Regions from separate parts of the Paenibacillus sp. ISL-20 genome, predicted to be linked through region 1. Evidence: riboswitches for the same ligand, from Rfam matches in the RefSeq annotation. Region 1 holds a riboswitch; the other holds the start of a gene.
The links. A riboswitch is a leader RNA that binds a small molecule or an ion and turns the genes downstream of it on or off. The one in region 1 is predicted to bind cyclic di-AMP.
Positions count from the first base shown of each region.

Region 2: another riboswitch for cyclic di-AMP. It lies ahead of J7E85_RS00815 (C40 family peptidase); the one in region 1 lies ahead of J7E85_RS31580 (C40 family peptidase).

Region 1 is NZ_JAGGRD010000069.1:13,739-21,812, reverse strand. It holds gene J7E85_RS31595 (YwhD family protein) at 1-209, opposite strand, end outside; gene J7E85_RS31590 (M1 family metallopeptidase) at 358-2,349, shown strand; gene J7E85_RS31585 (hypothetical protein) at 2,361-3,188, shown strand; cyclic di-AMP (ydaO/yuaA leader) riboswitch at 3,538-3,678, shown strand; gene J7E85_RS31580 (C40 family peptidase) at 3,683-4,156, shown strand; gene J7E85_RS31575 (C40 family peptidase) at 4,594-5,067, shown strand; gene J7E85_RS31570 (GNAT family N-acetyltransferase) at 5,209-5,709, shown strand; gene J7E85_RS31565 (c-type cytochrome) at 5,871-6,227, shown strand; gene J7E85_RS31560 (4a-hydroxytetrahydrobiopterin dehydratase) at 6,328-6,642, opposite strand; gene J7E85_RS31555 (hypothetical protein) at 6,752-7,045, opposite strand; gene motA (flagellar motor stator protein MotA) at 7,236-8,036, shown strand; gene motB (flagellar motor protein MotB) at 8,020-8,074, shown strand, end outside.
Region 2 is NZ_JAGGRD010000001.1:170,283-178,356, reverse strand. It holds gene J7E85_RS00830 (PrsW family intramembrane metalloprotease) at 1-529, opposite strand, end outside; gene J7E85_RS00825 (2Fe-2S iron-sulfur cluster-binding protein) at 946-1,332, opposite strand; gene J7E85_RS00820 (stalk domain-containing protein) at 1,560-2,834, shown strand; gene J7E85_RS00815 (C40 family peptidase) at 3,063-3,539, opposite strand; cyclic di-AMP (ydaO/yuaA leader) riboswitch at 3,543-3,673, opposite strand; gene J7E85_RS00810 (DIP1984 family protein) at 3,932-4,459, shown strand; gene J7E85_RS00805 (ROK family protein) at 4,856-5,809, opposite strand; gene J7E85_RS00800 (copper homeostasis protein CutC) at 5,845-6,531, opposite strand; gene J7E85_RS00795 (leucyl aminopeptidase family protein) at 6,561-8,021, opposite strand; gene J7E85_RS00790 (ABC transporter ATP-binding protein) at 8,060-8,074, opposite strand, start outside.

The DNA of each region.
Region 1 (8,074 bases):
TTCATGCTGAAACGGATACCCTTCTCCACCTTACTCTTGGCATGCATGGCCCCAATATCCACTCGGGCCTCGCCATTGTCGATAATGACGGGCGACAGACTGTTCAGATCGATGGAGCCTGATCCAAACCCTTTATGCTTACTCTTACTATTAATAATATTCAAAGCAATCGGTTTCTTCGCACCCTGCTTCTGCTCTTCATTCTCCATTGCTGCCGACCTCCTATATCAGAGCCGATTCTTAAGTATCAGCTGCTAAATTGATAACCTTTGTCCCAATAATTTTATTTTAACTAATAATCCCCCAAAAGCAAACATATACATGCACTAGATGCTTGTCAACGGGAGGTTGTTCGATATGGTCCCACCACGTGCCAAAGTCTTTCTATCATCCCTGCTTGCCATAGGTTTGCTTGCAGGATCGATGCTGATATTTCTGAATCCAGGGTCCTCAGCGTCTGCTCTTGCCCCAAATGAGGGCAAGCCCTCCGTCTCTGCTGTGGAGAAGGCCCCTCTCTCACCGCCTAAGGTGCAGCCTAATATTCCCGCTCCGGCCTTAAGCGACCGACTAGTGGAATATCATATGGATGTTCGCTACGAGCCTGAGGAGAACAAGCTTAAGGGCAAACAGACACTCACTTGGACTCATCCAGGCAAAAGAAGCGTAAACGAGCTGTACTTTCATCTGTATCCCAATGCATTTGCTTCCAATGATACGACTTTTATGAAGGAATCGGGTGGTCGGCTTCGTTCCGATCCCATGCCAGACGACGGATACGGCTCCATGACGATTACCAGCGTGAAAACAACCGAAGGTCTGGCCCTGACCCATCGCCTTCAATTTGTTCAACCCGATGACGGTAACATCAAGGATCACAGCCTTGTCAAGCTCCGATTGCCTAAACCCATCAAGAGCGGGGAGAGTGTGACCATTCACTTGGAGTTCGAGGTCGAGCTTCCCAAAATATTTGCTCGCATGGGAACCACCGAGAATTTTATTATGGCGGGGCAATGGTTTCCTAAAATTTCAGTCTATGAACCGGCTGGTCTTCGCGGAAGAACAGAGGAAGGCTGGAATCTTCATCAATACCATGGCAATTCCGAATTCTATTCTAACTTCGGCATTTACAGTGTCCGCATCCGCGTGCCCGAAAATTACATTGTTGCCGCGACCGGATTCCCTACCAAGCCTGCCCAAAAAATTAACGGTGAAAAAATTTATCAGTTCTATGCGGATGATGTGCATGATTTTGCCTGGTCGGCATCGCCGAACTTTGTCGCAGCAGAAGAAGCATTCTCCGCACCAGGCGTACCGGGCGTCCGCATCAAGCTGTATCTCGATCCAGCCCATAAAGACTTAAAGGAGCGTTACTTTGATGCCGCCAAGTCGGCCCTCGCTTCGTTTGGAAAATGGTACGGAACCTATCCGTATTCCACGTTGTCCATCGTGGTTCCGCCGGAATCGGGCAATGGTGCAGGCGGCATGGAATACCCGACGCTGGTCACGGCCTTCGGGGCCAAAAACGATTCGCCGGGATATGAGCTGGAGCGGACCGTCATTCATGAAATTGCCCATCAATATTTTTACGGAATGATCGCAAGCAACGAATTTGAGGAAGCGTGGCTGGACGAGGCCTTTGCAACCTATGCAGAAGAACGAGTGATGGAAAAAGAATACGGTATTACCTCCAATACGGCAGCTCAGGGAGCATCCATTACTTCCCCTGCACCGCTGAAGATGGAATCCTGGAAATACAGCTCGCACGAAAACTACGCACTGAATGTTTACACGAGGGGCAAGCTGGTGCTGCAAGGCATCGAACGGCAGGTCGGTCCGCAGATGATGGAGAAGATTCTTCATACGTACGCCCAGAAATACCGCTTCAAGCACCCGACAACGTCCGACTTCCAAAAGGTTGTAGAGCAAGTAAGCAAAACGTCCTGGCAGCCGTATTTTGACCAATATGTATATGGAAGCCAGATGGCGGACGTTGCCATCGACGTGATCAAAACCAAAAATAAAGGCACGGCGGAACATCCTCGGTATGAATCCACGGTCAAGATAACGAGCAAGGACGGGGATATAACCGATGTGCCAATCGTGTTCGCCTTTGAGGACGGCAAAACGGTGGAGCGAACCTGGAGCGGCAAGGACGGCAAAGTTACTTACACCCTGGAGTACAGCACTCCGCTCGCCTGGGCCATGGTTGATCCGAAATACTCCATCGTCCTGGAGAATAAACACATCAATAACTATATGAAGGCAGGAATGGATCCGAAGGTGGTTACACGCTGGAATCTCAGTATTACCAAGCTTGTGGAGACGCTGTTCGGCAGCCTGTCATGGTGAGGGGGGAGCACATGAAAAGTTACGCAGGCCAAGGGTGGATCAGTGTTAAAGACCAGCTATACGTCTCTATTCTGCTCTTCTTATACCGTTTGCTGTGGGGATACTGCTTGTACCGACTCGTAAAATCGGCAGTCGTTCCCCTTCTGATGCGATATCCGGATTCTGCCCCTAACGAGCTCAGCCGTCTTTTATTCTTCTACGAGGGCGAGATGAGCCTATCCCTTAGCAGCACGGTCCACACCTACGGATGGCTTCTGGCCGGTTTGCTCTTGATCCGGATGATCCTCACCCCGCTCATTCGGGCCGGCATCTTCTACAACCTTCACCAGGAAGCTAAGGGCGAGCGCGGTTTATTCTTCTTCATTGGCATGCGGAAACTGTGGAAACCCGTAACGCTATTCTATCTGATTGAGCTCATTCTCACCTTTGCGCCCGGTTACTGGATTCTGCCCAAAATCCTTCCGATTCTGCTGAATGGGATTCAAGAGCCTGTTCTGCTGCTTCATGCACTGCCCTATGGAGCTGGGTGGTTCTTGTACGCCTATCTGATCCGCCTGTTATTGCTCTACATGCAATTCGGGCGCACTGGGGGTTTCGGTATGATCAGCTCTATCCTAGCACTCTTCCGCCGCTTGGGCACGGCAGTGCTGTTGTCCATCACTATCGGCGGATCAGCCTGTGTCATTCTGTTGCTCCTGAGCTCGGTTTCGCTCTTCTGGGCCGGATTGGTCGGCTTAATTATTCAGCAGGCCTCTTATTTCCTGAATGGATTATTCCAAATTTGGGTAATATCCGCCCAATATCATTTGTGGAGAGATTCTTCCTCACAGCATTCCTAATCGTTACAATTCGTTACCCTGAAATGGTGAATCATGCTCGCCAATAAGCTGTAATCCGAAGTGACACGTTTCTATCCCGAGCTTGATTTTACAAAGAATAAGCGTTCATTTATCCTCTATATTATAAATTTCTGAGCGCCAAATTACAAAAAAACCTGTTTCCCCAAGATGGGGACAGGTTTTTTTGTTTAAAAATGATCTTTCCTCGTTTGCCAAATTGTTAATACTCTGCTAAAATAACGAATATGTTAGTAACAACTTTGTCATCTTTACTGTAACTTTTTTGTTGGAACTATGTAAATTCGTTAACTATGTTGGAACGTCAGACGTCAATGAATGGGTTCATCAACATTTTAAGGAGCCGAATTCCCATAACGATATGGGAAGCGGGGGATCCGTTTTGGGTGAATTGATCTCGCAAGAGAGGGATCATAGGGGACCTTTCAACCGAACCCTTAAGCTAACCTCGCAGGCAATGGAAGGAGCTTTTTGTTTTGAAAAAGAAGTTAACGGCTGTTTCTCTCGGCCTCGCACTCGCACTCACATTAGGGACCGGAAGCGCTTTCGCCGATTCCAAATTAAATACAGCAATCAAACCAGCCATTGGTGTCTCTTATAAAACGGGTGGAACCACAACGAATGGTTTTGACTGCTCCGGATTCACCAGCTATGTTTACAAGAAGCTTGGCCTTAGCTTGCCGCGTACGTCTGCAGCTCAATACAAAGTAGGAACGGCAGTATCCAAGAGCAACCTGAAAGCTGGCGATCTCGTGTTCTTCAACACATCCGGTAGAGGTATCTCTCATGTGGGTATTTATGTTGGGAGCGGCAAATTTGCTCATTCCTCATCTTCCCGTGGTGTCATGATCAGTCCGCTAAGCCAGAGCTATTACGCCAACCGATATGTAGGCGCTAAGAGAATTATGAGTCAGAATACGTACAAATCTGTAGCTGTGAACTACAATTAATGTTGGAACTTTATTGATTTACTCTTATAAGAAGCCCTGGGTTTATGAGATTGTGCCGATCTCATCCAGCGGCTTTTTTCTTTTGTTGATTGTGTGTATACCTTTATAACGTTTAAGACAACGAAAAAGTTTCCACTTTTCAAAAAAAAATGAATGAAGATATTGAAATGACTTCGTTTGGTTATTCCATCCCCAATCTCTTCTTATTCTTTATATACCCTTCTCTCCCTTCATTAAACACCGTTTTGGAAAAATATTGATTTTATTTGACGCTTCGACAGCTAATGCGATTGAAAAACAGCAAAATCCATCAAGAAATAATTGCCAATCCCGCTTGCTGTCTGATAGAATGGACGCAGTAACAACTTTGTCATTAATGTAAGTGCTTTAATACATAGATTGCTATGCCTCGCGGCAGCGAAAAGGAGCTTTCCATGCTGAAGAAAACATTATCAACAGCAGCCCTTAGTATCACACTGCTGTTCACTTTGGGCGTTGGCAGCGTGTTTGCTGATAGTGCGCTGGATCAGGAAGTCGATAAGGTGCTAGGTACAAGATACAGCTACGGCGGTACGACCACTAGCGGATTTGACTGTTCCGGCTTCACCATGTATGTATTTGCTAAACTCGGATTGAAGCTCCCGCATCAATCCGGCTCTCAATTCGACATGGGGACAAGCGTGTCCCGTAAGGATCTGCGCGCTGGCGATTTGGTGTTCTTCAACACATCGGGCCAGGGCATCTCCCACGTCGGCATTTATGTCGGCGATGACAAATTTGCCCATGCCTCGACCAACCGCGGCGTGGTTATCAACCGCCTTGCAGAGGAGTACTACGATCAGCGCTACGTGGGTGCAAAGCGTATCATGAGCGATGATACGTATGAAGAGTCGGCTGGTGAATCATCCTAAGCTATAGAGGCTAATCATCCCTATACATACTGCTTGCCCGTTAAAGGAGCCCTTACCTCTCTTTGACGGGCTTTTTTGATTTCGACTTGGATGTTCGTAAAAGGGTTATCATTTTATATATACGATAGGAGGACTTCACCAATGGATGCAATACCGATTACATTTCACACCGTAGTCATGCGTGAAGAGCATGCGAAAGAAATATGCGCCTGGACCTATCCTCCTCCCTATAATATCTATGGCTTTCTTCCCTGGGAGCAGATGAAAGGGCTTGGGGTCGAGTTTGGCGATCCGGACATTCGCCAGAGGCAGTATATCTCGATTCTGGATGAACGGGAGACCCTGTGGGGGTTTGCCCAGCTGTTTCCGATGCACGAGGTGACACGAATCGGACTTGGCATGCGGCCTGATTGGTGCGGGTGCGGAATGGGTAAACGGTTTATGGGGGCGATTGTCCGGGAAGCCAGGCGGAGGCGGCCTGCCGACGAAATCGACCTTGAGGTGTTGACCTGGAATGAGCGCGCGATCCGCACGTATCAAAAGGCAGGCTTTCATGTCACCGATACGTATGAGCGACTTACACCAACGGGAAATGCCCTTTTCCACTGTATGGTGTATGAGCCCCCGGCAAATGAGGAATAGTAATCTTTGTCTATATGAAAAAGCACAATTTTGTGTACTTTTTATGAAGCTACGCCGTATAGTTGCTTTTTTTGTCACAACTGGCTATGCTGTCTATGGATGTTGGTTTATAATGGAGACAAGTGCAAAAGTGCAGTATACATAGAAGGGACGATATGACGATGCAAAAATGGATCATGAGCGGATTGTTCTTCGTCGCATGTGCGTTGGCTATCGCGCTGATGTTTACGCTCCCAGGTAAGGAACAGGTGGCTCAGGAAGAGAAGCCGACCATGCCGGAAGTGACTCTCGATGCTGCCGCAGCGGAAGCCACAATGAAAGCAAGCTGTATTAGCTGTCACGGCGACCAACTTCAAGGCGGCGCTGGGCCGGCTTTGAATCAAGTAGGCGGGCACATGGATGCGGACGCAATCTTCAACGTTGTAACCAAAGGTCGTAAGGGAATGCCTTCCTTTAAAGATCAACTTAAGCCCGAAGAAATCGCAAACATTGCGCTATACCTTGCTGAGAAAAAATAAATCAGCTTATACGCTAAACACGCTTGCACCTGGAGTTCTTCCCGGTGCAAGCGTGTTTTTACATATTCGGGATCTCTGAGGGGACTAACCGTCCCCCCTTCTATTGTGCCGCCTTGCTATCCTTCGAACGACTCTTCTCATAGGCTTCGTTAAACTGCTGCGCTTCCTTAATATCCACAGCCGTAATGCCACCGTCGTCCCAAGAGGTGAGACGAAGTGTAACGACTTTATAATCTATGGTGATGTAGGGGTGATGTCCGAAAGCTTCTGAAATAGCTGCCACTTCATCAACAAAAGCGATTCCCTTCATGAAGGAGGAGAAGGTATACTTCCGTACAATCCATCTCCCTTGTTCAAATTCCCAACCCTCAAGCTTTTCCAGATGAGCCTCTACTTCTTGCTGCGTATAAAGCATCTTTTATCTTCCTCCCCGAAAAAAACCTATCTTAAAGCCGACTTACACGTAATATGGTCTTTCTGTCATCTATTCTATTCTGCCCTGTATCTGTTGATAACTGGAGTGATTACACAAGAGCCACAAAGGCCAACTCTTCTTCACCAATCAAAATATGTATTCGATGGTTCGTTTGATCATGCATGACCACGCCGCTGCCAACATTAATCACCGGCTCTGTGCCTAGCGCATAGAACAAATCCTCAGCCAGCGCTTCATGAACCTCATTTCTCTCGGCTTTACCCAGATTGCCCCAATCCTCAGCTTCCATTTCAAAGAAGACATAGCTGTCGGTAATTCGTCCGACCGCCTCGGTCAGTTCTGCCAGAATTTCGCCGTAATCTCTTCCGTGTTTAACGCCCATCTCCATCACTCCTTTCCTTGCCGTACTTAGCTTCGTTTCCCTTCCTTCCATTATACCGGAAATTACAACTAAAAAAAAAAGCCCGACCTGACGATAAATAGGATAACGCCCCACAAAGGGGCCCGGTTCTCCATGAGAACCGTTCTGACGAATGGATTCGTTATTTTATTTCTCACGGATGAGGTGTGGTATGGAAATTTCAACAATTATAGGCTTAATAATCGGTATCGTCGCGGTACTGGTGGGCATGGTTCTGAAAGGTGCCTCCCTTCTCGCTTTGTATAATCCGGCAGCCTATATAATCATTCTTGGCGGTACGGCAGCAACTTTATTCATCGGGTTTCCGCTAGTCGAGCTGAAAAAGATTCCGAAGCTGGTCAAGATGACCTTTGTGAAACAGAATCTGATGGACAAAACGGAAATGATCAAGCTGTTTATGGAATGGGCTTCGATCACACGCCGTGAAGGTCTGCTGGCTCTTGAAACCAAAGTCGATGAGATCGATGACACCTTCCTGCGTAATGGGATGCGCATGATCATCGATGGCAACGATCAGGAATTTGTACGTGATGTATTAATGGAAGATATTAATGCCACGGAAGAGCGCCATCGTTCCGGCTCATTGATCTTCTCCCAAGCCGGTATGTATGCACCTTCCCTCGGGGTACTTGGAGCCGTTATCGGTTTGATCGCTGCATTATCCCATATGGAAGATATGGGCGAACTTGCTCATGCCATCGGGGCAGCGTTTATTGCAACCCTGCTCGGTATTTTCACCGGTTATGTCCTCTGTCACCCGATTGCGAATAAACTCAAGCGTCTATCCAAACGTGAGGTTGAAATCCGCCTGATGATGGTAGAAGGCCTGCTGTCCATTCAATCTGGTGTATCCACCATTGCAATCAATCAGAAGCTCTCCGTGTTCCTGACACCGTCCGAACGGGCTGAGCTCAGCGAGAGGGAGGCTGGTGCTAGTGAGCAAAAAGACTAGACACGAGCCGCATGAGGAGCATGCCGACGAATCCTGGC
Region 2 (8,074 bases), on a different contig from region 1:
GGGAGAGCTCTTCCATCAGTTGAAAGCCAACGCCGGTCGCCGCGCCGATGAGCGTGTAATCGCTTAAACTCAAAGCGGAAGCTCGACGCGAGAACAACAGAAATATGCCTAGCGGAAGGAGCTTCCACAATTCTTCGAAAATTGGCGTGATCACGGCAATGGACCAGGTGTCAGATGTGCTTCCGCCGAAAAGCACGTGGAGAGCATTGACTGTAAGCGTCGTAAAAGGTACGACAAGAAAAACGCCTGCCAGAACGAACAGCACAATCTGCTTCCACGGTATCGTTTTGCTTCGGCATAGAAACCAAAATTGCAGGAGTACATAAAACGACCATAAATATTGAACCATCATGGTACGCGATTCTTTAACGAAAAACAAGCTTAAAACAAACAGGATTAGAGACAACCAGGAAAATATCGTATACGCCGTTTTAATAAACGGATATTTCTCAATCCAGGACCGGCCAGTTCGATAGATAGACTCCAGGAAATCCCGAATTCCGGTTCGGATGGACCAGATCGAATTCATAACGGTCGCCTCCTTTAAAAGCGGCTTCGTGCGAGCAGGACATCTCCCTTGATGGTCGGTCCGGCCACGAGTAATGATAAGAACTCATAAAACCATGGTCACCGATCGATCGCAGCGGAGGTTTTTTTGAGTATCTCCGCAAATTATCTATAGTCTGTTTTTTACAAGATATTAGTAGTATAGTCATTCTAGTAAAATGTGGCAAAAGGCGCTAGTCTCAAATCTGATAGATATTTTCAACAACATCCCGGGAAACGAAGTTTGTTTATCAAGGTGGCTTACTTTTGTTCCCCATGAAAAATCCCCTCCAAGTAAACGGATGTGCTCTTTCTTCGCACTGTCTACTTGAAGGGGATTATATCCATTGTACGGCTGCCTGATTTTTTAAATATGGACGGCATCCGCCTTCTATGTCGTCAAAAGTATGGGGCATGCTTGATTTTGATGGGACCGACCGCTTCGATCTTGCTCTGGCATCCCAGACGATATCCTTCTTCGATCTCCTCAGGATCCAAGCGTTGTTCTTCGGCCAGATTGGGCTCGGACAAATACTCGATTCCCTCCGCCACCATGCAGCGGCAGCGCGCACAAGTTCCTCTTTTGCAAAAAGAGTTCCAGTCCACGTCATTCCGTTCGGCCAGATCAAGCACCGTCATGCCAAGAACAGGCGCCACACTGCGACGAACCTCGCGACCTGTTAGTTCAATGATCCGATCCGGTACGGCTTCGATCATCTCTTCCGGGATGGGCGAGTTGTTGTCTTCGCTATTCCTACCCTTTTTGTTTTTCCAGAATTTAAACACGCGCGTTATCCCCCTATGCATGTAATCATCAGGTTATGTATAAAATCCTTCATTTATTATACCGGAAAGTTTAAAAAATCAACATGCTTACTCTTATCTATTCTATGACATTGACATCTTGGAATTGGAACTCTATGAAAATTTTGCTATACTAGCGTATGCTAGACCTAATTCCATATTCTATGAAATCATTCTATTATTTAATGGATCGGAGGAAATACCAAAGCATGCTGCATAAACAAATAGGAAAAACAGCTGTCGCTGCCGTTCTTGCCTTATCCTTGCTCGGCACCGCACCCCATGTTGGTCAGGTACATGCTGAGCCTGCCATATCGGTAAAGCTGGATGATGTTACGCTAACCTTTGATGCGGCTCCGCGGGTAGACAAAGGGGTCACCTACGTTCCATTCCGGACGGTCGGTGAAGCGCTGGGCATTCAAATCACCTGGAATAGCAAGACGCAAACCGTAAAGGCCATCGGCAGTGTGAAAGGCCAATCGACTGAAGTGTTACTTCAGGTAGGAAGCACGACAGCAACCGTCAATGGAAAACAAGTGAAGCTTGCGGCCCCGCCAGTTCAACGGGAAGGCCGTGTACTGATCCCGCTTAGCTCGTTCAGCAGCCAATTCGGTGTCGATGTGGGCTGGAATCAGGCAACTCGCACGGTCTCCCTTGTATCGCCGCAGCGCGAGATGCATTTGAGAGCTTTCTATGCCATAGAATCTTACCAAGAGCTGGATCTCGTGGGATCGATGAATTCAGTCGCCTTTGGATGGAGCCGCATCGATCGTGAAGGTCAGTTTACGCTTCAAGGTAACGAATACCGCCTGCCCGCTTCGGACGGAGATGTGACACCTCAATCGATTGTTGCTGATGCTGCGGACCAGAAGATTAAACCATACCTCATGGTCTATGCCTTAGATGGAAACGGCGAATTAACCAAAGTCCTGAGCGACAGCAGCCTGCGCCAAAAGTCCATTGAAGGCATCACATCCGCGGTTGCAGAAAATGGATTCGGCGGCGTTGTGCTTGATTTTGAAGGGCTCGGTTTTAAACTGGATGCCGTGAAACAGCAGAAGCTGCTCAATGATTATGTCAAGCAATTGAAGGCAGCATTGCCCAAAGACATTACCCTGTCCTTAGCGGTACCGCCATTGAACAGCGCCTATAAAGGTTACGATTACAAAGCGCTGGCCTCCATCGCCGATGATCTCATCGTTATGGCCTATCAGTACAATCCGGTCGGAACCAAATCTCAGGTACCCGAACCAAACAGCCTGGTGGACCAAGCGATCCAGTTGGCACTCCAAGCAGGTGTCCCGAAGCAGAAGCTCCTACTCGGCATCAGCCTATTTAGCGAAACCGGTACTTCCGTGGACGATAAGCTCGGTTTGGCCAAACGCTATGATCTGAAAGGTGCTGCTTTCTGGCGTCTTGGCCTGTTCCGTCTCTATAATAACGGGATGGAAGCAGCTGTGAATGCCTCTGTTGTTAAGGAGTAACCGAACAACCCCTGTGGGATTGACAGACTTATAGTAAGAAAAACTTCTATCGACATACTTTCACAGTTGACAGACCGCAGTTAGTAGACGTTTTTCTTGCGATATCAGGAAGTCACAAGCTTCGAAGTTTATACTTTCTGATATCTAAAAAAAAGAAAGCCTGACAAGGACATCCCTTGGTCAGGCTTTCTGATTATGTATTGAACCCTAAACTGCAATGTAATTCAATTAGCTTGCGCTTCCTACCAGTCTCGCATAATTTTCTTGACTCAACACACGACGTGCCGTGACATAACGCGGCTCGTAATATGAATCGCTAAGCTTGCTGATTCTGACTCCCTTGCTGCTGGAAGCATGTGCAAATTCTCCATCACCAATGTAAACGCCTGCATGAGAAATTCCGCTGCCGCTCGTATTGAAGAATACCAGATCTCCAACACGCAGATCTTCGCGATCCACATGTTCCCCGGCGCTAGCCTGGCTTTGGGATGTGCGTGGAAGATCCATATCGAAATTTCTAAACATGTACAGAATAAATCCGGAGCAATCAAACCCGCTAGTGGTCGTTCCGCCCCATTTGTATGGCGTTCCTACCAATTGCTTCACTTGATATTGAAAATTCGGTTGTTGATCAGCAAATGCTGATACGGCACCAGAAGAAAAAATAATTGCAGACCCTAGCAAAGTGATGACAAACTTCTTCAAAATATGTTCTCTCCTTCGATGCCTACGGAGTTAGCTAAAGGTTCGGTTGAAGGTTCCCTATACTCTCTATACAAGAGTAATTCACCCAAGACGGTTCCCCCGTTTTCACAAACGAAATTCGGCAAAATTCATTAACGTTTTGTAACCTTCTCTTAATATAGTATACAAGCAAGGATGCTGTCAATCATATCCTAAAAATCTATCATTTTATGTTTGGAGCTGTCGTAAAGATGAAGAATTTCTGCCGGATATTTGTTACCATCTCACACAGTCATGACAATTATGTAACTCTGCTTCCTTCTCGAACTGCTTTTTTTAATAATCTAGCAACTTTTTACAGAACTACGCGTTTACATAATCAGAAATGAAATTAAAGAGGTGATCCATCCCTTATGAGTCAAATTACGATGGCAGAAGCTTTGGCTGTCCGGGCAGCAATCAACCGTCTCATCAATCAATTGATGTCGGAACGATTGAACAACAGCAGCACGATCATTGAAAAAGGGGAGACGGCGGAATACCCTACGCGCAGCGTGGATGTCATTACGGAAGAGATCGAAGCGGCCGCGGCGGATTACAGAAAGCTGGATTTGCTGATGGCAATCTCCAATACAACGCAAACCATTAGCTGGAACGGCTCCGACATGACCATCATGGAAGCGATCGAGCTGGCCAAGCAGATACGCAGCAATATCGGGCAGCTTGCCCATCTCGGCTCCCGCAAGAAGCTGGAGCGCCAGAGCAGCCGTGGCAGCGGAGACGGTGCCGTAACGCTGTTCAACGTCGCTTTATATGATCCGGAAGCTTATCAGGCGCAAGCGCGCAAGAAGGAACGCGAAGTAACCAAGCTCTCTTCACTGATTGAACATGCCAATCATACGTCCATGATTACGTTTGACGCATCCAAGTACATGGAATAGCGGCAGCCGCCGGCTCCAAGTCTACAGGTCACCCCACGTGCGGGTTTGGAGCCGGCGGTTTCCGCCGGCATCGCGGGAAAGTGTGAGCAACCGTTTATTGTTTGTCGGATACAAACAAACCTAACCAGGAAACCAAAAAATCGCCTCCAGTGAAAACGGATGACGGCTTACGGTTCACGCCTGTCACCTGTCACATGTTACGGACTTATTACGAAAAAAAATGATCGCTCCGTTTCCCGCTATCTATGAATAATTGGAAAGCCGCCCCAGAAGGGCGGCTTTTGTCTAATTCACTTAAGCACGGTTAACATGAAACTGCGTTGCCAATCCGAACGCTCTCTATCTAAGCTCTATTCCATCCTTTATCCTATCCGTAACCTTCTCTTTACCCCTATGCTATTGGAACAAGGCCGCAGCTCCAACCAAACCAACATCATCCCGAAGTCCTGCAGGAACGATCTCGTACGTGCCTAAATAGGATGGCATGACCAGCTTATCTGTCATTTCCCGCAGCTGCGGAAATAAAAGATCGCCCGCTCTGCTTACTCCCCCTCCAATCACGATGCGATCGGGGTTGAAGCTGTGAATGACGTTAACCAGTCCAAGCGCCATATAATAGATGGCACGATCGATGACCTCTACTGCGACGGGGTCATGAAGTCGTTTTGCCTCAAACACATGCTTGGCGTTCACTCCCGCCTCAGATGCGGCCAGTTCAGAAATTACGCTGGGCTGGGTGAGCATCCGCTGGGATGCTGCCTGGCCGATGGCCGTTCCTGAAGCAAATACCTCCCAGCAGCCGTGGCTCCCGCAATTGCACTGCGGACCGTTCGGATCAATGATATGATGTCCCAGTTCCCCAGCAAATGAACTGCTGCCCAGGAACAGCTTCCCATCCAGCACGATCCCTGAGCCGATGCCGGTGCTTAGCGTCACGTACACCATGTTCGTCGACCCTCTTCCGGCACCTCTTACATACTCTCCCCATGCGGCTGCATTCGCGTCATTCAGCACCTGAACCTCCGTATGCAGATCACGTTCCATCCAGGCTTTGAGGGGGACATTCGTCCATTCCGGCAGATTCGTACCATGAATGACAATCCCCTCCCTACTGTTAACTGTTCCGGGTGAAGCCATCCCTACGCCTCGAAGAGGGTGGCCGTCCGACACGCTGCGGATCATGTTCGTAATTCTCGCGACCACTTCTTCAGCCGTACGCGCACCCGCTGTCTCCATTTGCTCCCGGTTCAGCAGCTGTCCTTCGGAATCAAAGAGCGCTGCCGCGATCTTCGTACCCCCAAGGTCAACGCCAACCACAAATTCTTGCTGTTTATTCCATACGGTTTGCAATTTTTGTTCACCTGTTTCCGATAGGTTTGCTACTTCTATTGATGTATGCTCTCAGCCAGCGATCGCAGCTCGACCGGATCGATGGGCTTCAGCCCTGATCGACCGTACCGAACAGCTGAGCCGAAATGGACCTCGCTCACACCGGTCCGGTCGATAAAATCGTGTATGATTTCCCACTTCAGACCATTGCCGGCCAATATTTTAAGTTCACTGCCTGCCGTTTGTTCTACAAGCTCCCGAATTCTCGGGATGGCCTGCGGTGCAGGCTGCGGCCCTCCTGACGTTAGGACACGGGTAACCGACGGGTATTTCTGCAATGTACGCAGTCCTTCGAACTGATCCTTCAGTTCATCAAAAGCCCGGTGGAACGTGACTTGCATATCTCCTGTCCATTCCAGCATTTTGACCAAGGAGTCCTCGTCAATCTTCCCTTCCGGAGTCAGCATGCCAAGCACAACGCCAGCTGCACCTGCCTTGCGGATCGCCTTAACCTCCGCCATCATGGTAGCTATATCATGTTCGTTGTACACAAAGGATCTGCTATGAGGTCTGACCATGACATGTACAGGGATCTGAACGGCTTTCACAACCTCTTCAACAAGCCCGATTCCCGGCGTAAGCCCGCCTTCGGTTATCGCTGTGATTAATTCCAGACGGTCCGCGCCATTCTTCTCTGCTGTGATGGCATCATCCATGCATGTTGCGATTATTTCAAGCAGCATCGTCGTCACTCCTTACTGAAGTTGATTCTTTATGCATGGAGAAACTGCTTCTCCACATAATCGGCGAGCAATCTTGCACCATAGCCGGTCGCCCCCGCTGCGGAGTGGGGGAATTCCCTTTTATACTGGACCGTGCCCGCCATATCGATGTGCACCCATTTTATGGAATCCGCCACAAAATGACGGATAAACAGCGCAGCCGTTATAGCGCCTGCCAAAGTTGACGTACCCACATTTTTCAGATCGGCATAATCGCTTCTGAGATCCGATTCGTACTCGTCCATCAGCGGCATAGGCCATAGGCGCTCTCCGTTACGCTCACCGATCTCAACCAAATCGGCCGTAATCTGTTGATCACCCCAGATGCCCGCAATCTCCAAGCCCAGTGCAGCTCCGACATTACCGGTAAGGGTTGCGATATCAATCACCTTATCTGCGCCAAGTTTCGCTGCATGCAGCAGCGCATCCGCAATGATCAATCTCCCCTCCCCATCCGTATTCGCTACCTGAACGCTTAAACCATTCGGGTAATGAACAACGGAAGAAGGAAGCATTGCATCCGGTCCCGATAAATTATCCGCAACGGCTATAAGCGCCGTTACTCGTACCGGAGCTTTTTGCGATACCAGAATATCCATGGCACCCACGACGGCTGCAGCGCCTCCCATATCCATACGAGCATCGCTGATGTCTCGGCCGATTTTGACGTTCATCCCGCCCATATCAAAGGTTACGCCTTTGCCAATGAGCACAATATGAGGACTTTCCTTCTCGGAATCCACCCCATTATAGGAAATCTCAATCATGGCAGGCTCGTATTTGCTGCCGGCACCCACAGCGATCAGACCGTTCATCTGCCGATCATGGAGCTCTTGTCCGCGATACACATGAAGCTGAACGGGTGCCTTCTTGAAACGATCCTCGACAACCGCAACAAACGCTTCCGGATTTAGCGTTTCCGGTGATTCATTCACCAGGTCTCGGGTGAGCTGCGTCCCTTCGATTCGGATTTCTGCCGTCCGTATGATGGCTTCCATCTCTTCACGGGAAAGCCCCTGCCAATCTTCCTGTCGAAGATTTAGGGACAGAGCCTGCAGATTGGCCGTAACCCCGCGATGCTTATTGAATTGATATAATCCATACATCCAGCCTTCAACCCACGCCTGAAGTTCTTCTTCCACCGAAATCCGGGAAGAAGCCCGGTCATCGCGGATTGAGGTGCGTATCAGTACTGCGCTTGATTTGTATTCCTTGAGCAGTGCTCTCGCAGCTGATGCGCCTATTCTGCGCACTTGCTCCAACGTCAGGTTCGAGCGCTGCCCCATTCCAACAACGAGATCGTCCGCTTCTTGATCGGAGCGGCCATAGAACCAAGTCAGCTTCATGCTATGCTTTCGAGATTCCGTTAAACGAAAATGAGACTCCTCGCCCTCATAAACCACATAAATCGAAGTATCTGCCAATGAAGCTTCATCTATTGTGATGTTCATATCGAGGTCTTCCCTCCTTTATAAAAGAATCAACGCTGTTAAGCGTTTTTCAT